One region of the Halomonas sp. THAF12 genome, then DNA from elsewhere that is predicted to be linked to it. Evidence: predicted binding sites of a transcription regulator. Region 1 holds the regulator's gene; the other holds the start of a gene.
What was found. Region 1 encodes FNR, which switches genes on or off when oxygen is low (the NO sensors DNR and NnrR bind a similar motif). Its sites were predicted from a motif close to TTGATNTANATCAA; they were not measured.
Positions count from the first base shown of each region.

Region 2: FIU88_RS18555 (plastocyanin/azurin family copper-binding protein) is a predicted target of FNR. The motif match lies at 3,922-3,935, and genes of this name have one in related genera.

Region 1 covers NZ_CP045399.1:3,004,879-3,015,842, reverse strand. Annotated here, with positions in the region: gene FIU88_RS14015 (putative nucleotidyltransferase substrate binding domain-containing protein) at 1-600, shown strand, start outside; gene FIU88_RS14010 (exonuclease domain-containing protein) at 620-1,240, shown strand; gene ttcA (tRNA 2-thiocytidine(32) synthetase TtcA) at 1,326-2,237, shown strand; gene fnr (fumarate/nitrate reduction transcriptional regulator Fnr) at 2,506-3,249, opposite strand; gene FIU88_RS13995 (hypothetical protein) at 3,330-4,295, opposite strand; gene FIU88_RS13990 (sulfite exporter TauE/SafE family protein) at 4,384-5,112, opposite strand; gene ccoS (cbb3-type cytochrome oxidase assembly protein CcoS) at 5,113-5,325, opposite strand; gene FIU88_RS13980 (heavy metal translocating P-type ATPase) at 5,322-7,802, opposite strand; gene FIU88_RS13975 (FixH family protein) at 7,811-8,323, opposite strand; gene ccoG (cytochrome c oxidase accessory protein CcoG) at 8,323-9,738, opposite strand; gene ccoP (cytochrome-c oxidase, cbb3-type subunit III) at 9,807-10,736, opposite strand; gene FIU88_RS13960 (cbb3-type cytochrome c oxidase subunit 3) at 10,733-10,942, opposite strand; gene ccoO (cytochrome-c oxidase, cbb3-type subunit II) at 10,944-10,964, opposite strand, start outside.
Region 2 covers NZ_CP045400.1:138,290-149,253, forward strand. Annotated here, with positions in the region: gene FIU88_RS18540 (copper resistance system multicopper oxidase) at 1-1,224, opposite strand, end outside; gene FIU88_RS18545 (sensor histidine kinase) at 1,296-2,627, opposite strand; gene FIU88_RS18550 (response regulator transcription factor) at 2,608-3,273, opposite strand; gene FIU88_RS18555 (plastocyanin/azurin family copper-binding protein) at 3,282-3,782, opposite strand; gene FIU88_RS18560 (hypothetical protein) at 3,991-4,293, shown strand; gene FIU88_RS19255 (hypothetical protein) at 4,367-4,519, shown strand; gene FIU88_RS18565 (DUF411 domain-containing protein) at 4,516-4,956, shown strand; partial or broken gene FIU88_RS18570 (ISL3 family transposase) at 5,337-6,147, opposite strand; partial or broken gene FIU88_RS18575 (signal peptidase II) at 6,276-6,413, opposite strand; gene FIU88_RS18580 (IS256 family transposase) at 6,514-7,767, shown strand; gene lspA (signal peptidase II) at 7,743-8,189, opposite strand; gene lnt (apolipoprotein N-acyltransferase) at 8,243-9,490, opposite strand; gene FIU88_RS18595 (IS256 family transposase) at 9,532-10,785, opposite strand; gene FIU88_RS19465 (hypothetical protein) at 10,874-10,964, opposite strand, start outside.

The DNA.
Region 1 (10,964 bases):
TGGAAGGCGCGCATCGCGCGCTGGGTGGAGGCCCGCGACGGCGACAGCCTGATGAAGCTGGCGATCATGCTCGATGCCCATGCCGTGGCCGGCAATCCGGCGCTGCTCGAGCGGGTGAGGGCGGCGCTGTTCGAGGCGGCGTCGAGGGACGAGCTGCTGCTCTCCTATTTCGCCCGTCCGGTGCTGCGCTTCTCCACGCCGCTGACCCTGTTCGGCTCGCTCAAGAAGCCGCAGCACGGCATCGACATCAAGAAGGGCGGCATCTTCCCCATCGTGCACGGCGTGCGGGTCATGGCGCTGGAGCGCGGCATCCTCGCCACCGGGACCCTGGAGCGGCTCGACGCCCTGGCGGCCGACGGCCGGCTCGAGGAGCGCTTCGCCGAGGACCTGGGCGAGGCGCTGTCGCTGTTCACCGAGCTGCGCCTCGAGCAGCAGCTGGCGCGCCTCGCCGGCGATGGCGAAGACGACGGTGGCGAGCCGGACCGGGTGGTGGTGCAGTCGCTGTCGTCGCTGGAGCGCGACCTGCTCCGGGAGGCGCTGCATATCGTCAAGGACTTCAAGCAGCGCCTCTCTCACCGCTATCACCTCGAATACGCCTGATCACGACAAGGACATCGACATGCTCAAGACCCTGCGCCGCCTGGTCGACCGTCACCGCCACGCCCATGGCCAGTATGGCTGGCTGTTCCGTCCCTATACCGGGGAGGAGCTGGTGGCGCTGGCCGTGCAGTCGACCGGCGGCGACGTGCGCGGCGCCGAGCCGCTGGCCATCGCCGCGGTGCGGCTGCGCGGCGACCGGGTGCTGACCAGCGAGTCGCTGGAGCTCAGGCTGGCGCGCCCGGAGGGCGTGGACGCCGAGACGCTGCGCCGCCACGGCCTGCGCGGCATCGATCTCGACGACGGCGTGTCGATCGACCAGGCGCTGGCGCGGCTGCTCGACTTCGTCGGCAACCGGCCGCTGGTGGGCTGGCGCCTGGACCGCGATCTGGCGCTGCTCAACCGCCAGCTGCGCGCCCGGTTCGGCTTCGAGCTGCCCAATGCCGGCATCGATCTGGTGCAGCGCTACCAGCGCCATCACCACCATTCGCGGCTCGAGGTGGCGCCGGCCTTCGAGCGGGTCGCCGAGCAGCTCGAGGTGCCGTTGATGGGGCGTCACAGCGTGCTGGGCACCGCCGTGACCACCGCCCTGATGCACCTGCGGCTGGACCGCGATGCGGTGCTCGCCCGTCGCAGCGGCTGAGCGGGCACCACGTCGCCAGTCTCGCGGCAGGGTGGTAGGATAGGCGCCCTTTCCCTTTCCCCGATGCCCTGGCAGCGCCCCGACCATGCAAGATGCCGTGACCTTCGATCCCCGTCCCGCCGATGAGGCCGCTTCGGCCGAGCCGTCGACCCCGTCCGCCGAGGCGCCCGACGCCAAGGCCAAGCGTGAGTTCAACAAGCTGCAGAAACGCCTGCGGCGCCAGGTCGGCAATGCGATCATCGACTTCGACATGATCCGCGAGGGCGACAAGGTGATGGTGTGCCTGTCCGGCGGCAAGGACAGCTACACCATGCTGGAGATTCTCCGGAACCTGCAGCGCAACGCGCCGGTGAACTTCTCGCTGGTGGCGGTGAACCTCGACCAGAAGCAGCCCGGCTTCCCCGAGCACGTGCTGCCCGAGTACCTGGACGGCCTCGGCGTGGACTACCACATCCTCGAGCGCGACACCTACTCGGTGGTCAAGGAGAAGACCCCGGAAGGCAAGACCACCTGTGCGCTCTGCTCGCGGCTGCGCCGCGGCTCCCTCTACGGCTACGCCGAGGAGATCGGGGCCACCAAGATCGCCCTCGGGCACCACCGCGAGGACATCCTCGAGACGCTGTTCCTCAACATGTTCTTCGGCGGCAGCCTCAAGTCGATGCCGCCCAAGCTGCTCTCCGACGACGGCAAGAACATCGTCATCCGCCCGCTGGCCTACTGCCGCGAGGCCGACATCGCCGAATTCTCCGAGCGCATGGCCTTCCCGATCATTCCCTGCAACCTGTGCGGCTCGCAGCCCAACCTGCAGCGTCAGGTGGTCAAGGAGATGCTCGCCGAGTGGGAGGCCAAGCATCCCGGCCGCCTGGAGAGCATGTTCAAGGCGGTCACCAACGTCGCGCCCTCGCAGCTGGCCGACCGCGAGCTGTTCGACTTCGCCGGGCTGGAGGACAAGCAGGCCAAGATGCAGGCCGATCGCATCGACCTGCATAACGAGTGAGTAGCGCCTAGCGGCAAGCGCCCGGGTGCTCAGTAACGGGCGGCAGATGTCGAGGAAGCCGATGAGAAACCCACGGGACGTCGAGTCCTGTGGGTTTCTTCGTTGACGTCAACAATGGCCATGACATCATTCTGCCGCGCTTGGCGCTTGGCGCTTGGCGCTTGGCGCTTGGCGCTTGGCGCTTGGCGCTTGGCGCTTGGCGCTTGGCGCTTGGCGCTTGGCGCTTGGCGCTTGGCGCTTGGCGCTTGGCGCTTGGCGCTTGGCGCCGTCAGCGACAGCCCTCTTCCTCGGCCAGCTCGGCCAGGGCGTCCAGGTCGAGGATGTTCACCTCGCGGCCGGACACGGCCACCAGGCCCTGCTGCTGGAAGCGCCCCAGGATGCGGCTGACGGTCTCCACGGCCAGGCCCAGGTAGTTGCCGATGTCGGCCCGGGACATGGAGAGGCGGAAGCTGTAGGCGGAGTAGCCGCGGCGGCGGAAGCGATCGGAGAGGCTGGCGAAGAAGGTGGCCAGGCGCTGGTCGGCGGTCTTGCGCGACAGCAGGCGCATCATGCGGCGGTCGTCGCGCATCTCCTTGCTCATGCTGCGATACAGCTGGGCACGAAGCTCCGGCAGGCGCTCGGAGAGGGCGTCGAGGCGGTCGAACGGGATCTCGCACACGGTGGTGGTCTCGAGCGCGATGACCGAGCCCGGATAGCTCGACTCGTCGATGCCGTCGAGCCCCACCAGTTCGCTGGGCAGGTAGAAGTTGGTCAGCTGATCCGTGCCGCCGCCTTCGCTGGTGACCTGCTTGAGACTGCCGGAGCGCACCGCGTAGACGCTGGTGAAGGGGCTGCCCTGGCGGAACAGCGACTCGCCCTTCTTGAGCGGCGGTCGGCGCCGGATGATGGCATCGAACTCGTCGAGGTCCTCCAGTTCGAGGGCCAGGGGCAGACACAGGGAACTCAGGCTGCAGGTCCGGCAGCGGGTCTCGTGCAGCAGGGAACGGCGCCGGCCGGCTGCGGTGTCGGGCATGCTGTCCTCCTTGATCGGGGCTTGCCTCCCCCATTATGGCGGATAGCCCCGGTTCGGGCATAGCATCCCTTGGGCGAGTCTCAGGTCAGGCCGGGGCCGGGCGGGCGAGCATTCCGCCAGCGCCCCGAGGCGGTGGCGAGCCGACCGTCGTTCAGCGCCGCCGCGTAGTCCCGGGGCGAGGTGGCGTTGCAGGCCACGGCGTCGGGCAGCCGCGAGATGGCGCCGGTGCCGAGCCCCAGTCGGTCGCGCGCCCGTTCGCGACGCGCCTGGGCGAGGGCATCCTCCAGGGCGGCGCCCCGACGGGCGTAGGAACCGTGTCCCAGTGCCCGGTAGCCGGCCTCGGCCAGGCGTTCGTCGACCCGGGCCAGCAGCGCCGTCGGCAGCGTCGATTCGCCCTCCTGCCAGGCGGGCTCCGGGCGCAGGGAGAGGCGCGGCGGCGACATGGGCAGCAGCGCGGCGAGCGCGGCGACGGCCTCCCGCGGCGGGATCGTCGGCGCCACGATCAGCACCAGGTTCAGCGAGTGCCAGCCCATGCGCACGGTCTCGTCGAGCAGCGGCTCGACGCGTGACTGCAGGCGGGGCAGGGCGTCCAGCCGGCCGGCCGCGGGCAGGCGCATGATCAGCTTCAGCCGGTTGAAGCCCAGGGCCTCCAGGTGACGCAGGGTGAGCAGATCCGTGGCGTGGGGGTCGAGCTCGACGGTGAAGTCGCGCGGGCGCCCCGGTTCGAAGGGGAAGCGGGAGGCCAGCCGGTCGACGAGGCCGCTCATCTGCGACAGGGTCAGCGAAGGCGGGAGGCCGCTTCCCCAGTGCAGGGCCTCCAGGCGTCGCTCCGGCGCCAGGCAGCGTCGCACCAGCACCATCTCGCGGTCGAGCCGGGCCAGATCGACCTCGAAGGGATCCATGCCCTTGCCGTCGCCGCGGGCATCCACGTCGTGGCGAAGCGGCAGGCGCAGATGCAGCGACAGCGGGCGGGCCTGGGTATTGCTGGCGGTCAGCGCCGCGGCGTAGTCGTCGGCGCCGAAGTCGGCGGGAAGGGTGACGGACATGGCGGAGTTCCGAGCGTTCATGTCGTCAGGCTAGTGCTCGCGGCCCCCAGGGGTGTTGCGCTGGGTCAAACGTGCGGGCGTTAGCGGCTCAATGATGCCCGGCGTGCCCGGCGTCGTGGGCCATCTCCATCGCGCCCGGCCACAGGCCCCACAGCTGCCACAGGGCGAAGCCGATGATCGCCAGCGCCGCCAGGGTGCGGGTGGCCGGATGACGGATCAGGGCGCCGAGCCGTCGCGCGGCCAGGCCGGTAGCGAGCAGCGCCGGCAGGGTGCCGAGCCCGAAGGCGCCCATCAGCGCCGCGCCTCGCAGCGGGTCGGCGCCGGCCAGGCTCCAGGTCAGCATCGAGTAGACCAGCCCGCAGGGCAGCCAGCCCCAGACCGCGCCCAGGGTCACGGCCTGGGGCAGCGTCACCACCGGCATCAGTCGCCGTCCGAGCGGCTCCAGATGGCGCCACAGGCGCCTGCCGAGCGCCTCGACCCGCAGCAGTCCCTTCCACCAGTCGGCGATGTAGAGCGCCATCAGGATCAGCATCACCGCGGCCAGGACCTGGAGCGCCTGGCGGATCCCCGGGGCCAGGCCGACCAGGGTGCCGAGGCCGGCGGCCAGGGCGCCGGCGGCCATGTAGCTGGCGATGCGTCCCAGGTTGTAGCCCAGCAGCAGCCCGCCGAGCCGCGCCGGATGGCGCAGGCTGGGCGGCACGGCGAAGCTCAGGGCGCTCATGATGCCGCCGCACATGCCGATGCAGTGGGCGCCGCCCAGCAGGCCGAAGACGAAGGCCGCGGCCAGCGGCGGCAGATCGAGTCCAGACGGATTCATTCAGGCTTCCTTGTCGTGTTTCCCGGTCGGCGCGTCGGCGTCGCCGTGCCGGCGGGGCGCCTCCCCGGGCGGGTCGTCATCGTCGAACAGGATGCGGTGGGCCGGGCCTTCCAGGTCCTCGAACTGGTCGTGGCGCACGGCCCAGAAGAAGGCCCAGACGGCCAGGCCGAGCAGGATCAGCGACAGCGGGATCAGCAGGTAGAGAATGCTCATGGGGCGTCCTGGGCGGGGGAATCCACGGGAATGTCGGGCAGCTTTCGGCGCGTGAGGCGCAGGGCGTTGGCGACCACCACCAGCGAGCTCGCCGACATGCCCAGCGCCGCCAGCCAGGGGGGCACCCAGCCCATCGCCGCCGGCGGCAGGGCCAGCAGGTTGTAGGCCAGCGCCCAGCCCAGGTTCTGGCGGATGTTGCGGCGGGTGGCGCGGCCGATGTCGACGGCCTCGACCAGGCGGCCGAGGCGCGGGCCGAGCAGCACGGCGTCGGCCCGGGTGCGGGCGAGGTCGGTGGCGTCGTTCATGGCGATGGCGAGGTCGGCCCCGGCCAGCACCGGCACGTCGTTGATGCCGTCGCCGACCATGGCCACCCGCTGGCCGTCGGCCTGGCACTCGCGCAGCCGGGCGAGCTTGTCCTCGGGGCTGGCGCCGGCGCGCCATGCGTCGATGCCCAGCCGCTCGGCCAGCGCCCGGGTGGGTGCCTCGGCGTCGCCGGACAGCAGTTCCACCGCGATGCCCCGCGCCGCCAGCGCGGCGACGGTGGCGGCGGCGTCCTCCCGGGGCCGGTCGCCCAGGGCGAACCAGGCCCGCGGCTGGCCGTCCTCGGCGAGCAGCAGCCAGTGGCCGTGCTCGGCGTCACCGTCCGGGGGGGCCGGAGGGGCGTCCGGGGCCGCGAAGTCGGGCCGGCCGAGCCGCCAGGGGCGGCCGTCGATGACGCCGGCGAGGCCCCGGCCGGGGCGGGCGATGACGTCGCGGGCGGTGATGTCGGCGCGGCGATAGGGGCGGAAGGCGCGGGCGATGGGATGCTCGGAGTGGGCCTCCAGGGCCGCGGCCACGGCCGCCAGGCGCTCGGGATCGTCGCTGGCAAGCGGGATCGTGTGCTCGAGGGTCATCTCGCCGCGGGTCAGGGTACCGGTCTTGTCGAAGATCATCCGGTCGAGGCGCGGCAGGGTCTCCAGGGCGTCGGCGCGGGTCAGCAGCACGCCGCGCCGATGGAGCCGGCCGTGGGCGGCGGTCAGGGCGGTGGGCGTGGCCAGCGCCAGGGCGCAGGGGCAGCTGACCACCAGCACCGAGAGCGTTACCCAGAAGGCCCGCTCGGGGTCGATGAACGACCAGGCGAGCCCGGTGGCGGCGGCGATCAGCAGCACCTGGAGCACGAAGTGATGCGCCAGCCGGGCGGCCCGGCGCGCGATGCGCGGGCGTTCGGCGAAGGCGCGGTCGGTGAGGTCGAGCAGCTGCGCCGCCCGGGCATCGGGGCCGGCCCGGGTCACGCGCAACGTCAGCGGGCTCTCGACGTTGTGGCTGCCGCCGGTCACGGCGTCGCCCACGCCGCGCGTCACCGGCAGCGCCTCGCCGCTGAGCATCGATTCGTCGAGGCTCGAGGCGCCCTGTTCGATCACGCCGTCGGCGGGCACGCCGTGGCCGGGTCTGACCAGCACCCGGTCGCCGGCGGCCAGCTCGCTGGCGGGCAGGAGGCGCTCCTCGTCGCCCTCGTCGAGGCGGATCGCCGACAGCGGCAGCATCCCGGCCAGGGCATTGCCGCGGCGCCCGCCGCGTCGCCGGGCGCGGACCTCCAGGAAGCGACCGGCCAGCAGGAAGAAGGTGAACATGGCCGCGGAGTCGAAGTAGACGTCGCCGTGGCCGACCAGCAGCGCCCAGGTGCTGGCGAGATAGGCGCCGGCGATGGCCAGCGACACCGGCACGTCCATGCCCAGCCGGCGGTGGCGCAGGTCGCGCCACGCGCCGCCGAAGAACGGCTGGGCCGAATAGAGCACCACCGGCGTGGTCAGGGCGAAGGCCAGCCAGTGGAAGAGGGTATCGAAGTCGCCGCCCAGGCCGTCGTCGCCGGACACGTAGAAGGGGATCGAGAACATCGCCACCTGCATCATGCCCACCGCGGCCACGATCAGCCGGCGGATCTGGCGGCGTTCCTCGCGCTGCAGGCGGCGCTGGGCCTCGTCGGGCTCGTAGGGCTGGGCCGGATAGCCGATGGCGGCCAGCTCGGCGAGCAGCCGCGAGAAGGCGAGGCGCGCCGGATCCCAGGCGACCCGGACCCGGTGATGGGCGAGGTTCACGGCGCTGGTGCGGACGCCGTCCAGGGCGTTGAGGCGATGCTCGATCAGCCAGGCGCAGGCCGCGCAGGTGATGCCCTCCACCGCCAGGGTGGCGTGGACGCCGTCGTCGTCCCGGTGCACGAAGCGGGCCTGCAGGCCCGGGTCGTCGAACACCGCCCAGGTCTCGGACTCGGCGGCGCGACGGTCGTCGGGGCGCGCGGGCAGCTCGCTGCGAAAGCGGTAGTAGCCGGCCAGGCCGCCGTCGACGATGGCATGGGCCACCGCCTCGCAGCCGGGACAGCACAGCGGATGCTCGGCGCCGTCGAGGGTCAGGGTCCAGGGCGCGCCCTTGGGCACACTGGCGCCGCAGTGGTAGCAGGCGGCGGCCTCGGCCCTGGCGGCGGTCGGGGCGGTCGCGGTCATGGCGCCGCTCAGACCCCGGGCGCCAGGTCGATGTCGCCGTCGGCGGGGAAGCAGGCCTCGCCGGTGAGCCGCCAGGCGGGTTCGCCGCCGTCGTCGGGCTCCAGGTGCAGATACCAGCGATGCCGCAGGGGCGCCTCGAGCATGGTGACGTAGCGCCCGGCGCGCACGTGCTCGAGGGTCAGCCGGCGGTCGCGCTGGCTCTCGGTGGGGAAGATCAGCGTCAGGGTCAGCCGCTCCGGGCGGGCCTCGCCGGCCAGGTCGATCACCAGGTCGCCGGTGGTCGGATCGGCGCGCAGGGCGGCCGAGAGCCCCAGCGCCCGGGCCTCTTCCTGCTTGGCGATCTGCTGGTTGATGGCCAGGCCTTCCTTGTAATAGTCCTCCGCCACGGTGCCGTCGAAGTAGTGAATCGAGAGCGCCAGGTAGACCAGGCTGAAGGTCACCGAGGCGCCCAGCAGGCCGATCAGGAACCAGGGCCAGAACTGCTTGTACCAGGGCGGGATGGTCTCGTGTTCCGCCGTCATCAGCGGGTCTCTCCTATGAAGCGGCCGTCGCGCTCGAGGCGGATATCGGGATCGTCGATGGCCTCGAGGCGCAGCCGGATCTCGTGGCTGGGGCGTGCCAGGGCGTCGCGCGGTACGGTGACCTCGACCACCAGCCGGCGCGACTCGCCGGCGGGCACGCTGACCCGGTCGGTGTCGAGGGCCAGGCCCTCGAGGCCCGAGGCCGCGAGGCGGTAGGCGTGGTCCTCGCGGTCCAGGTTGCGCACCGTCAGGGTGTAGACGTTACGGACTCTGCCGTCGTCGGTCATCTGGAACAGCTGCTGGCGGCCGCGCTCCACCTCGAAGCCCAGCGGGGTGCGGTCGCCGACCGCCCAGGCGAACAGCCCGATCATCACCAGCAGCACGGCCAGATAGCCGAGCAGGCGCGGACGCAGCAGGTGCGAGGGCCTGCCCTCGAGGGCGTTCTCGGTGGTATAGCGGATCAGCCCGCGGGGATAGCCCATGCGATCCATGACGCCGTCGCAGGCATCGATGCAGGCCGCGCAGGTGATGCATTCGTATTGCAGGCCGTCGCGGATGTCGATGCCGGTAGGGCAGACCTGCACGCAGAGTTCGCAGTCGATGCAGTCGCCGTGGCCGGCCTCGCGGGCCTCGTCATGGTCGAGGCGCCGGCTGCGCGGGCCGCGCGGCTCGCCGCGATCGGCGTCGTAGGAGACGATCAGGGTGTTGGCGTCGAACATCACCGACTGGAAGCGGGCGTAGGGGCACATGTAGATGCACACCTGCTCGCGCAGCCAGCCGGCGTTGAGGTAGGTGAACAGGGTGAAGAAGCCGACCCAGAAGTACGACCAGCCGTGGGCCTCGAGGGCCGGCAGTTGCACCGCCAGCTCGCGGATCGGCGTGAAGTAGCCGACGAAGGTCAGGCCGGTGGCGGCGGCGATGGCCAGCCAGACGACGTGCTTGCCGAGCTTGCGGCGCAGCTTGTCGGCGTCCCAGCCGCGCTTGTCGAGCTTGATGCGGCGGTTGCGCGGGCCCTCGAGGCGGTGCTCGACCCAGATGAACAGGAAGGTCCAGACGCTCTGCGGGCAGGTGTAGCCGCACCACACGCGGCCGGCGAACACGGTGATGAAGAACAGCCCGAAGGCGCAGATGATCAGCAGCCAGGAGAGCAGCATGAACTCCTGGGGATAGAAGGTGGCGGCGAAGAGGTGGAACTCGCGGCCGGGCAGGTCGAACCATACCGCCGGGCGGTCGCCCCAGGGAATCCACGGGATCAGGAAGTAGGCCAGCATCAGCGCCCAGTTGGCGCTGCGCCGCAGGCGCTGGAAGGCGCCCTTGATCTCGCGCACGTAGAGGTGGCGGCGGCGGGCGTACATCGCCTGGCTGACGGTGTCGCCGGCGTCGGTGATGTCGCGGTGGGGAATCTTGTCGCTCATGGCAGGCTCTCGGCAGGCGGCCTCGCGCGGGAGGATGGCGGCGGGGCGGGGCGCCCCGCCGCCCGGGCTCAGTCGCGGCGGCTGAGGCCGTAGACGTAGGCGGCCACCAGGTGGACCTTGTCCTCGCCGATATAGGCGGCCTGGGCCGGCATGTGGCCGTTGCGGCCGTTGCGCAGGGTCTGGCGGATGGAGGCCGCCAGCGGCTGGCCGGGCCGGCGATACAGCCAGGCGTCGTCGGTCAGGTCGGGGGCTCCCAGGGCCTGGTTGCCGGTGCCGTCGGGGGAGTGGCAGGCCGCGCACACCGAGGCGAACACCGCCGCGCCCTGCTCGGCGCGCTGGGCGTCCTCGGCCCGGCCGGACAGCGACAGCACGTGCTGGGTGAGGTTCTCGATGTTGTCCTCGCCGAGCTGCTGCCAGGCCGGCATCAGGCCGTTGCGCCCGTTGGTGAGGGTCGCGACGATGGCCTCGGGGGTGCCGCCGTAGAGCCAGGCGTCGTCGGTCAGGTCGGGGAAGCCGTAGCCGCCCTGGGCGTTGGCGCCGTGACAGATCGCGCAGTTGTTGAGAAACAGCCGTTCGGCGACCCGCATGGCCTCGCCGTCCTCGGCCAGCGCCGGGATCGGCACCTGCTGGTACTGCTCGAAGATCGGCGCATAGCGCTCCTCGGCGCGGGCCACCTCGGCCTCCCACTGGTTCTCCTGGGTCCAGCCCAGCAGCCCGGCGTAGTTGCCGAGGCCGGGATAGAGCACCAGATAGCCCAGGGCGAAGATCACCGTGCCGACGTAGAGCTGGAACCACCAGCGGGGCAGCGGGTTGTCGTATTCCTCGATCTCGTCGGCCGCATGGCCGGTGGTCTCGACGTTGCCCTCGGCATCGGCGACCTTGTCGGTCTTGCGGTTGGCGAACAGCAGCCAGGCGCTGATGACGATGGTGCCCAGCGTGATGACGATGATCCAGGCGCTCCAGAAGCCGGGCAGGACGTCATTCCAAAGTGAGCTCATGTGTCACGGTCTCCCTGTTCTTGTCGAGCGCGTGCCTGACCGGCGCCGGTGCCGGGGGATGACGGCTCGTCCTCGTCGGCGAAGGGCAGGTTGGCCGCCTCGTCGAAGTCCGGCTTGCGTCGCTTCGAATAGGCCCAGCAGACCAGGCCGATGAAGCCGATCAGCAGCAGGCCGGTGATGATGCCGCGTAGCGTTCCCATGTCCATGTCAGCGCGCGTCCTTCAGCAC
Region 2 (10,964 bases), on a different replicon from region 1:
CCTGTCATCGCCGGACATGTTGGAATGATCCATGCCCTCCATGTCACTGTCGGACATGCTGGAGTGGTCCATGCCATGGGCACCCATGGCCTCCATGCCGCGGTCGGCGATCCTGCGACGCTCGGGGATCTCCGCGGCCATGCCCTCCCGCGGTGCCAGGGTCGCGCGGGCATAGCCGCTGCGATCCATCGATTCGGCGAAGATCGTATAGGCGGTGTCGTCCTCGGGGGCGACCAGCACGTCGTAGGTCTCGGCCACCCCGATGCGGAACTCGTCCACCGGGACCGGCTGCACCGGCTGACCGTCGGCGGCCACCACGGTCATCTTGAGCCCTGGGATGCGTACGTCGAAGTAGGACATTGCCGAGCCATTGATGACCCGAAGGCGGATCCGTTCGCCGGCCTTGAACAGCGCCGTCCAGTTCTCCTCGGGAGAGTGGCCATTGAGCAGGTAGGTGTAGGTGCTGCCGGTGACGTCGGCGATGTCGCGTGAGCTCATGCGCATCTTGGCCCACATGCCGCGCATCTCCGCCGTCGCCGCAAAGCCCTTCTCGCGCACGTCGGCGAAGAAGTCGCCGATAGTGCGTTCCTGGAAGTTGTAGTACCCCTCGGCGGTCTTGAGGTTGCGGAACACCGCCATGGGATCCTCGAAGGTCCAGTCGGTGAGCAGCAGCACGTGCTCGCGATCATAGCGGAAGGGTTCGCGCTCGGCGGCGTCGATGATCAGTGGCCCGGCATGGCCGAGCTGCTCCTGAAGGCCGGAGTGACTGTGGTACCAGTAGGTACCGTTCTGGCGTACCGGGAAGCGGTAGGTGAAGGTCTCACCGGGGGCGATGCCGGCGAAGCTGACGCCGGGAACGCCATCCTGGTCGGGCGGCAGGATCAGGCCATGCCAGTGGATGGACGTCGGCTCATCGAGCAGGTTGGTCACCCTGAGTACGGCATCTTGGCCCTCCTTGAGGCGGATCATCGGCCCGGGGCTCTCGCCGTTGATGGTGTAGGGCCGCGCCGCCTGACCATCGATCTCAAGCGACTCGCGACGGATGGCCAGCGCCACCTCCGGGCCTTCCTCGATCCCCTTGGCGTAGGTATTGGTCTGCCCCCATGGATTGGCCCAGGCAGGGCGTAGGCCAAGGGCGGCTGCCGAGCCGATGCCTAGGGCGGCACCCCCCTTGAGCAGCCGTCGGCGCGACAGCGGGTGCGTGATTACGCTGGAACGTGCCATCTGTGACTCCCGTCGATGTCAGAAGGCGACATCATGACGGGGCAAGCTGAATCACGCCTGAAAATGCCAGGTTACGGCGCATCCTTTGCAAAGGGCACGTGAATTTCCACGCTCAGACCGCCCAGGGGACTGTGTCCGAACTGGACATTCCCGCCATAGCGTTTCAAGAGCTGGTTCAGGATCGACAGGCCCAGCCCATAGCCGGGGTGTGACTCGTCCAGGCGCCACCCGCGTTCCCCCAGGCAGGCCACGTCGTCGTCCGGCACGCCGGGCCCATCATCCTCGACACGCAGGACGAGACCCTCCTCCATCACTATCTCGCAGTGAACCTCTTGGTTGGCCCATTTGCCGGCGTTGTCCAGCACGATACCGATCATCTCTGACAGGTCCTGAGACTCGATGGGAATGCGCTGTCCGGTGCCTTCGGCTACCTCCAGGGTGAAGCGCTTGGCCGGGTAAAGGGTCCGGAACATCTCGATCAGTCTGCTGGCGTCGCGGTATGGATCGGCAAGGCGCCCGACATTGGGCCCCGCGATGCGCGAGCGTCGAAGTTCAACATCGAGCTGGGCGTGAATCTCCTCCAGGCGTTCCACCAGGCGTTGGCGACGCGTGGCATCGATGGGGCGCGAGCCCCGCAGCACCTGAATGACCGCGGCCAGGGGTGTCTTCAGCGCGTGGGAGAGGTTGGCGACCGACTCACGGGAGCGCTGCAGGCGAGCATCGATCTCGTCCATGAAGCGGTTAAGCTGCCCGACCAGACTGTCGAGTTCGGAGGGGACGTCCAGAGAGAGACGATCGCGCCTGCCGGCCTGCAGCTCGCCGAGCTGGTCGCGCAGCCGCGACAGCGGCACCATTCCTCGGCTGACGGCTAGCAGGTTGAGCACCCCCAGCAGGAGCAGCAGGCTGGCGGCGATGCCGCCGACCCACCAGTGCAGGCGGTGCAGTCCCGCCTCCACTCGGGAGAAATCCTCCCCTATCAGCAGCACCCCGGGTTGATTGTCGAGGGTGAAGGGCTGGCGAAAGACCAGCAGGTGCTGACCCGCCTCACGCACCTCGGCCAGCGACTCGCCACTGTCCAGCAGTGGTCGCAGTGCCTCCTGCCAACGCGGATGGGAGGCCGAGACCTCATCGCCCAGGCGCAACACATAGAGGTGGTGGAAAATCGCGAAGCCGCGACTGGCGGAGTCCAGGACCCGCGCGGTGGCCAGATGATCGCGGCGCAGCTGCTCGATGGCGTGATCGGCCTCGCGTTCGAGCCGTTCCCCCAGGAAGTCCCGCGCCAGGTCGTTGAGCAGGATCCCGTGCAGCAGCCAGGTCAGCCCGGTGACCAGCAGGGCGATACCCGACAGCCAGGCCAGCAAGCGGAGACGCAGGCTGCGTCGGTCAATCCGCAACGAAGACATAGCCCTGGCCGCGACGGGTCTGGATGCTTGATTTGCCCAGGTAGCGGCGTAGCCGCGCGATATAGACCTCGATGAGGTTGGGGGCCGCGGCGTCCTGCTCCAGGGCGTAGAGCTGGTTGAGCAGGTGCTCCTTGGAGAGCACCCGTCCCGGATGGTGCATGAAGTAGCGCAGCAGCACGAACTCGGTGCCTGTCAGGGGGTGCCAGGTACCATCGGCCACTCGGACGCACTGGTTGGCCTCGTCCAGGGCAACGCCACCCAGCGTCAACTGATGGGAGAGTCGCCCCGACTGGCGGCGTAACAGCGCCTTGACCCGGGCGACAAGCTCGGCTTCGTGGAAGGGTTTGGTCAAGTAGTCATCCGCGCCGCCTTCGAGCCCGACGACCTTGTCTTCCCAGGTGTCCCGAGCCGTCAGGATCAGCACCGGCAGGTCCCGGCCCGACTGGCGCCACCGCCTGAGCAGGTCGAGACCCGAGCCATCGGGAAGGCCCAGGTCCATGATCGCCAGCGCGTACGTCTCGGTGGTCGAGAGCGCCTCGGCGTCTCTCAGGGACGCGGCCAAATCGACCCGGTAACCGTTGTCCTTGAGGGATTCGGCGAGGCTCTCGGCCAGCAAGTCGTCATCTTCGAGTAGCAAGAGCTTCATGCGTCGGCTCACTTGCCTAGCTGGATCTCCCCGGCCATGCCGGATTCGTAGTGCCCAGGGATATTACAGGCATAGACGAGCGACTCCACGTCAGCGGGGGCGGTCCACACCAGCTCTGCGGTGTCGCCGGGGGCGATGGTCACCGCCGGCATAGCGCCGCCATGGGCACCTTCCGCCATGTCATGGCCGCCATGGCCGTCGTGGCCGTCACCATGACCACTGTCTCCCATAGCCTGCATCATCTCGCGGTGCGCTTCCTGGGCTGCGGCATCGCCGATCACGAATTCGTGCTTCAGGTTGCCGGTGTTGACTACCTTGAAGCGCACAGTCTCTCCAGCGGTGATGCCGAGTGTCTCGGGATCAAACCACATGTCACCGGCCTCGACCTGGATGGTGCGGTCGATCTCGGCATCAGGCGTGGAGGAATGGGAGCCACCATGTTCACCGGCAGCAAGGGCGGAAGTGGCGGCCAGGCCAAGGGTGATGGCCAGCAGAGACTTACGCATCATGTAACCTCTTTGATCGTATCAGTGGAGCCTTGGTTATACTGCAGCAACCTGAAATGAGACTGAACTCGAAACCCCTTGACTCTTGTGTTACACGTAGGTTGTAGCATCCAAGGCTCTGATAAAGACCATGCCGAATCCCTTGTCCTGGATCATGTTGGACGACACGGCCACCGAGGCAGAATGGGGACTCGACCATGAGGATGACCGAATGACCTGCAATGTTCGCTGCCTGCTGCACCTCCGAGGAGTACGCCTGTTGGCGCTGCTGCTCGCGGCTCTGCTGCTGGTCGCCAGCCTGCCCGGTCATGCGTCTATGGATGACTGCGCCGTCGACTGCGGTACCTCCCAGGTCGAGATGCTCGATCACGCCAACGCCGATTGCGGCGCCTGTGCGGCATTGACCGCCACGCCGACTGTCCCCCGCGTCCCTCCAGACGCTCTTGCCGACCTGGCCGACCCGGCCGTGGTTGAGTTCATCGCTGCACCACCCCGAGAACCTCCCAGATCCTGACGTCGCTCGACTTCCCGGTAACGACATATTGGCTCGTTATCGGTGCTCCCTAACTTTCGTCAGGAGTCACATCATGTACGCCAACGATTGCTTTGCCCTGATGGGTTCAATGGGCTGGATGGGCTGGCTGATGCCTCTGAGTGTCATGCTTCTGCTCGGCCTCGGCATCGCTACTCTCGTCAAGTATCTCTTCACGTCTCGTCGTTCCCGGGAGGATCGCTCATGAAACGCCTTGTCCCCACTCTGCTTGCCTCCTCTGCACTGCTGATCGGTGCCGGCACCGCCCAGGCGGCCTTGCCCAATGCGGCGACGCTCTACAAGAACCCCCAGTGTGGCTGCTGCGATGAGTATGCCCGCCAGCTTGAGGCGCTCGGCGTCGAGGTCGCCATCGTCGACGACGTCCCGATCGGTCAGGTCAAGGAGCGAGTCGGACTGCCCTACGGACTGGGCTCCTGCCATACCATCGAGATGGGTGAGTATGTCATCGAGGGACACGTGCCCTTCGCGGCGGTGGAAAGGCTCTTCGAAGAGCAGCCCGATACCGATGGCATCGGCCTTGCGGGCATGCCCATCGGCACACCGGGTATGCCGGGACCGAAGCAGGATGACTGGAATGTCTACCAGTTTCGCGCCGGAGAAGCCCAGCCATACATGACGCTGTAACGTCGCAAGGTGATAGCGACTGCCCGGGTGATGACTCGCCCGGGCATGATGTCCGCTTTTGGCCGATAGCGGCTGTATGCAATATGGTCGTTTTCTTTACGCACGCCGACCGCCCCTCCAGGAGGCCCTGGCGGGGCGGTTTTGCGTAAAGAAATTGCGTAATTTTTTCTATTTCAAGAAAAGGGGCGTTTTTGTCTGTTATTTGGCCTACGGGTGGGAGGCCTTGAGGCAGCGATCAGGGCATCATTTGAGGCTGCTAATGTTAAGCAGCCTTGCATCTGCATAGGCATTGGCACTGCGCCTCTGGCCAGAGGCGCTTCCCTGATTATTTTGGGTATCCGGATTAAGTGGTTGATGGGCCTTCCAGCCCCATCCAACCCTTAGTCCTTCCAGAAGGTTGATAGATCGACACCGAAGTTCTTCTCAGGCTCGGGGAGTCCCATGTTGTAGGTCATGGTGGCTCTGCCCAGAAACGGGGATTCCTTGACTTGTGGCGCCTTCTTCTTGTGCTTGGTGGTATAGAGCATCCGGGCTCGCATTACCTCGAACGAATAGCCCCGGCCATCACGGTTTTTGTCCTTGGCTAGGCGGTTTATCGACTACGTGAAAGCGTTGGTGATCGGGATGTCGGTCTCAAAGTAGGTCAGCATCTCTTCACGCCAGCCACTGACGGCGCTGACGAGATCCTTCCAAACCTCCTTCTGCCCCTGAGGGATGTTGTCAATCCAGGTGGCGAGAGCCTGTTCGGCACCACGCCGATTGGTACAGTCCCAGATATGGTAGAAGCGCTCCTTGTGCTCGTAAGCCGCCAAGAGCTGGGGGGAATGCTCCTGTCCAGGTCTCCATGATGAGCCGTTCGCGGTCTGAAACGTCGTGAGCGCGCTTCAGCAGGATTTTCCGGTCACCTTTGAGGGTCCGGCGCTGATTGGGCTTCAACTCCTTCCTTAGGCCTTTGCGGATCTTCTCTAAGGCCTCGTTGGCCATGCGCACGACGTGGAACTTATCGACCACGATACGGGCCTGTGGCAGCACCGTCTGGAAGGCGCGGCGGTAGGGCTTCCACATGTCCATGCTGACGATCTCGACCTGGTGGCGGTTGGCCATGCTCATGAGGCGTCTTGTCACCCTCTCTTGCTGACGACCGGGTAGCAGGTCCAGCAGGGTGCGCTCTTCCAGATTGGTTAGGATGCAGCAGAGCCCTTGGCAGCAGTCGTGCATCAGGAACGTACAGCTGGCTCATGAAGGCGTGCCGCCTTATCAAGGCCCAGGACGCGCCTATTCCGGAAGTCAAGCATGCGATAGCGAAGACGCTAGGCGATTCAGCGGCGGCGGCTGCCTGGTTGATGTCGTATTTCCGCCCAAATAAAGAGGGCGACACCGAGGAAGATCCATACGTCCGCTAGGTTGAACGATGGCCAGTGCCACTGGGCATAGTGAAAATCGAGAAAATCCTCTACGAGCTATGGTGATTTCTGGTGTACGGGAGGAGGTAGGAAGGGTGGCGTATCCTGTTGATTGATCACGACCAAGATCTCAATCAACAAGAGCGGATACGCCATGACCGATTCTACTCTCCGAGCCCTGTCGCAGCCAGAACCCGAGACCTCTGACCCGTTGCACGAATTGTTGCGCCAAGGGGCACGAGACCTGATCGCCAAGGCCGTGGAGGCCGAGTTGGCCACCTTCCTGGCTCAGTATGCCGACACGACTCTGGAGGACGGTCGGCAGGCGGTGGTACGCAACGGCTATCTGCCGGAGCGCACCGTGCAGACTGGCATCGGTGACGTCACCGTCAAGGTGCCCAAGGTGCGGGACCGAAGTGGCGGCCAGGCCTGCTTCAACAGCACCCTGTTGCCGCCCTACTTGAAACGGGCCCGTAGCGTCGAGGAGCTGATTCCCTGGCTCTATCTCAAGGGCGTCTCCACCGGCGACTATCAGGAGGCCCTGTCGGCCCTGCTGGGTGACCAGGCGAAGGGGCTGTCGGCCAACACGGTCTCGCGACTGAAGGCCCAGTGGCTCGACGAGCACAAGGTCTGGTGTCAGCGGGACCTGGCGGACCGCCGCTATGTGTACTGGTGGGCCGATGGCGTCTACAGCAATGTGCGGTTGGATGACCGCCTCTGTCTGCTGGTGATCATCGGCGTCACGGCGCATGGCCGCAAGGAACTGGTCGCCGTCGAGGATGGCCATCGCGAGTCGGAAGCCAGTTGGAAAGAACTGCTCACGGGCCTGCGAGAGCGTGGCCTGACAGAGGCCCCCAGGCTGGCGATCGGTGATGGTGCGCTCGGTTTCTGGAAGGCGCTGAGCAAGGTCTATCCGACCACGGCGCACCAACGTTGCTGGGTCCACAAGACGGCCAATGTGCTGAACAAGCTGCCCAAGTCGGTGCAGCCCAAGATCAAGGCCGACCTTCACGAGATCTGGATGGCCGAGACGCGCGAGGCGGCCCATCAGGCCTTCGACCGCACGCTGAAGCGCTTCGGCGCCAAATACCCCCAGGCGATGGAATGCCTGGCCAAGGATCGGGACGAGCTGCTGGCGTTCTATGACTTCCCGGCAGAGCATTGGGTGCACATCCGCACCACCAACCCGATCGAGTCGACCTTCGCCACGGTCCGCCTGAGGACCAAGCGCAGCCGGAACTGCGGCTCTCGGGACACGACCCTGGCGATGGTCTTCAAACTGCTCCAGACCGCCCAGAAACGCTGGAGGCGGATCAAGCACTTCCAGAAGTTGGAGCTGGTCGTCAGCAACGTCAAGTTCCAGGACGGGGAGCAGGTAGCCGATCAGTCAGACAGGAATGCGGCCTGACCGTCATCCACCAGATTTGACAATAACTCATCCTCTACGTAGCCTAACCGCAAGCGATCTGCGACATTGCCCAACGCGCCGCCGAGGATCGCACTGAGGGCGAGCCGATAACTCAGTACGCGTGGTGAACGCCAAAGCCAGTACACCAGTAATATCGAGATAACCAGGGCCAGTCCGATGAAAAGCGGCTGCTGCCAACCGCCGACATCCGCGAGAAAGCTGAAGGCCGCCCCCGTATTGTGGCGGTGGACCCAATTGAAGAAGGGTGCGGCAGGCACGCTTTCACCATGCGCTAGCATGGTGCTGGCAAGGTACTTGCTCGCCTGATCGACAAACAGTAACAGGAGCGAGAGCCACAGCCAGCGCATCGCCTTTCCCGGCTCGTGGGCTTTCTCTGCGAGCCGACTGCCATAAGTAGACATATCCCCTTCCTCCTGACCCAATCTAGAATTTGCTCGCTGCTAAATAACAAGCGTCATGTACCCAACCGATGATGCCGACGAATTCGACGGAGCAGGAGCAGGCCGAGTCCGAGTGCGGTCAGGCCAAGGACAGGCCAATCCCGCCAGCGCACATAAGGGGACGCGCCAGTTCGCGGTGTCACTTCGGCGCTGAGGGTGGCCACTTCGAACTGCGGAGCACGCTTGAGCACTTTGCCCTCATGATTGATGGCTGCTGTGATACCGGTGTTCGTGGCTCGAAGAAGGTCACGTCCGGTTTCGATGGCACGCATGCGTGCCATCTGGAAATGCTGGAGGGGGCCGAGCGAGCTGCCGAACCAGGCATCGTTGCTGACATTCACCAGTAACTGCGCTTCGGGCAGAAGCTCAGTGACTTCGGCACCAAAGACCGCCTCGTAGCAGATGAGTGCCCCTACGGGCACCCCTGCTGCATTCAGGACGTGCGCTTCCCGTCCCGGTGTGAAGTCGGACATGGGCGCCCCGAGCACGTCGAGGGCCGACCCCAAAAGATCCCGAAACGGAACATATTCACCGAAGGGCACCAGGTGGCGTTTGTAGTAGAAGCCTGAGGGATCGGAGAGGCTTACCACGGCGTTGTAGGTACGGCCCTCCGCCTCGCGTACCGGGACGCCAATCATTAACGATGTGCCTGCCTGATCGGCTAACGCCTCAAGCTCAGCAAGATACTCTTTGGCCTGGTCATGCCACATCGGGATTGCCGCTTCTGGCCAGATCACGATGTCGGCCCCGAGATGCTGCGCGGTAAGCGCCTGATAGCGCTCAAGTGTGATGTCCCGGTAGCTCGGGTCCCATTTCTTGTCTTGCGCGATGTTTCCTTGCAATAGGACGACATCGATTGGGTCAGCGGCTGGCTGCGTCCATTCACGATCCAGCAGTTGCAAGCCGGCGAGGGTAGCGACTAACACGGCACCGACTACCGCAGCACGGCGCAGGCTTGGCCCCAGGATAACCCAGGCAAGCCCGCCAGCGAGCAGCGCCACCAGAAAACTCACGCCAAGTACGCCAAAGACGGGGGCGATGGTGGCAAATGTGGTGTCGGTTTGGCTGTAGCCAATGAAGAGCCAGGGAAAGCCGGTCAAGAACCAGGTGCGCATCCATTCACTCAGCACCCATGCCGCCGGTAGTCCTAGCCAGAGCGTCATTGCGTCCATCTCAGGGCGCAGGCGGCGCACGAGATACACGACGCCCCATGGAAAGAGGGCGAGCAGCGAGACAAAGGCCGCCGTGGCTAACACCGCCACCACGGGGCCATTGAGTTATTGTCAAATCTGGTGGATGACGGTCAGGCCGCATTCCTGTCTGACTGATCGGCTACCTGCTCCCCGTCCTGGAACTTGACGTTGCTGACGACCAGCTCCAACTTCTGGAAGTGCTTGATCCGCCTCCAGCGTTTCTGGGCGGTCTGGAGCAGTTTGAAGACCATCGCCAGGGTCGTGTCCCGAGAGCCGCAGTTCCGGCTGCGCTTGGTCCTCAGGCGGACCGTGGCGAAGGTCGACTCGATCGGGTTGGTGGTGCGGATGTGCACCCAATGCTCTGCCGGGAAGTCATAGAACGCCAGCAGCTCGTCCCGATCCTTGGCCAGGCATTCCATCGCCTGGGGGTATTTGGCGCCGAAGCGCTTCAGCGTGCGGTCGAAGGCCTGATGGGCCGCCTCGCGCGTCTCGGCCATCCAGATCTCGTGAAGGTCGGCCTTGATCTTGGGCTGCACCGACTTGGGCAGCTTGTTCAGCACATTGGCCGTCTTGTGGACCCAGCAACGTTGGTGCGCCGTGGTCGGATAGACCTTGCTCAGCGCCTTCCAGAAACCGAGCGCACCATCACCGATCGCCAGCCTGGGGGCCTCTGTCAGGCCACGCTCTCGCAGGCCCGTGAGCAGTTCTTTCCAACTGGCTTCCGACTCGCGATGGCCATCCTCGACGGCGACCAGTTCCTTGCGGCCATGCGCCGTGACGCCGATGATCACCAGCAGACAGAGGCGGTCATCCAACCGCACATTGCTGTAGACGCCATCGGCCCACCAGTACACATAGCGGCGGTCCGCCAGGTCCCGCTGACACCAGACCTTGTGCTCGTCGAGCCACTGGGCCTTCAGTCGCGAGACCGTGTTGGCCGACAGCCCCTTCGCCTGGTCACCCAGCAGGGCCGACAGGGCCTCCTGATAGTCGCCGGTGGAGACGCCCTTGAGATAGAGCCAGGGAATCAGCTCCTCGACGCTACGGGCCCGTTTCAAGTAGGGCGGCAACAGGGTGCTGTTGAAGCAGGCCTGGCCGCCACTTCGGTCCCGCACCTTGGGCACCTTGACGGTGACGTCACCGATGCCAGTCTGCACGGTGCGCTCCGGCAGATAGCCGTTGCGTACCACCGCCTGCCGACCGTCCTCCAGAGTCGTGTCGGCATACTGAGCCAGGAAGGTGGCCAACTCGGCCTCCACGGCCTTGGCGATCAGGTCTCGTGCCCCTTGGCGCAACAATTCGTGCAACGGGTCAGAGGTCTCGGGTTCTGGCTGCGACAGGGCTCGGAGAGTAGAATCGGTCATGGCGTATCCGCTCTTGTTGATTGAGATCTTGGTCGTGATCAATCAACAGGATACGCCACCCTTCCTACCTCCTCCCGTACACCAGAAATCACCATAGCTCCGCGCCATTGCCGTACTGGCTGATGCTGATAAAGACCCAGGAGATTCCTACGCCGAAGTAACCAAGGCCAAAGAGGTAG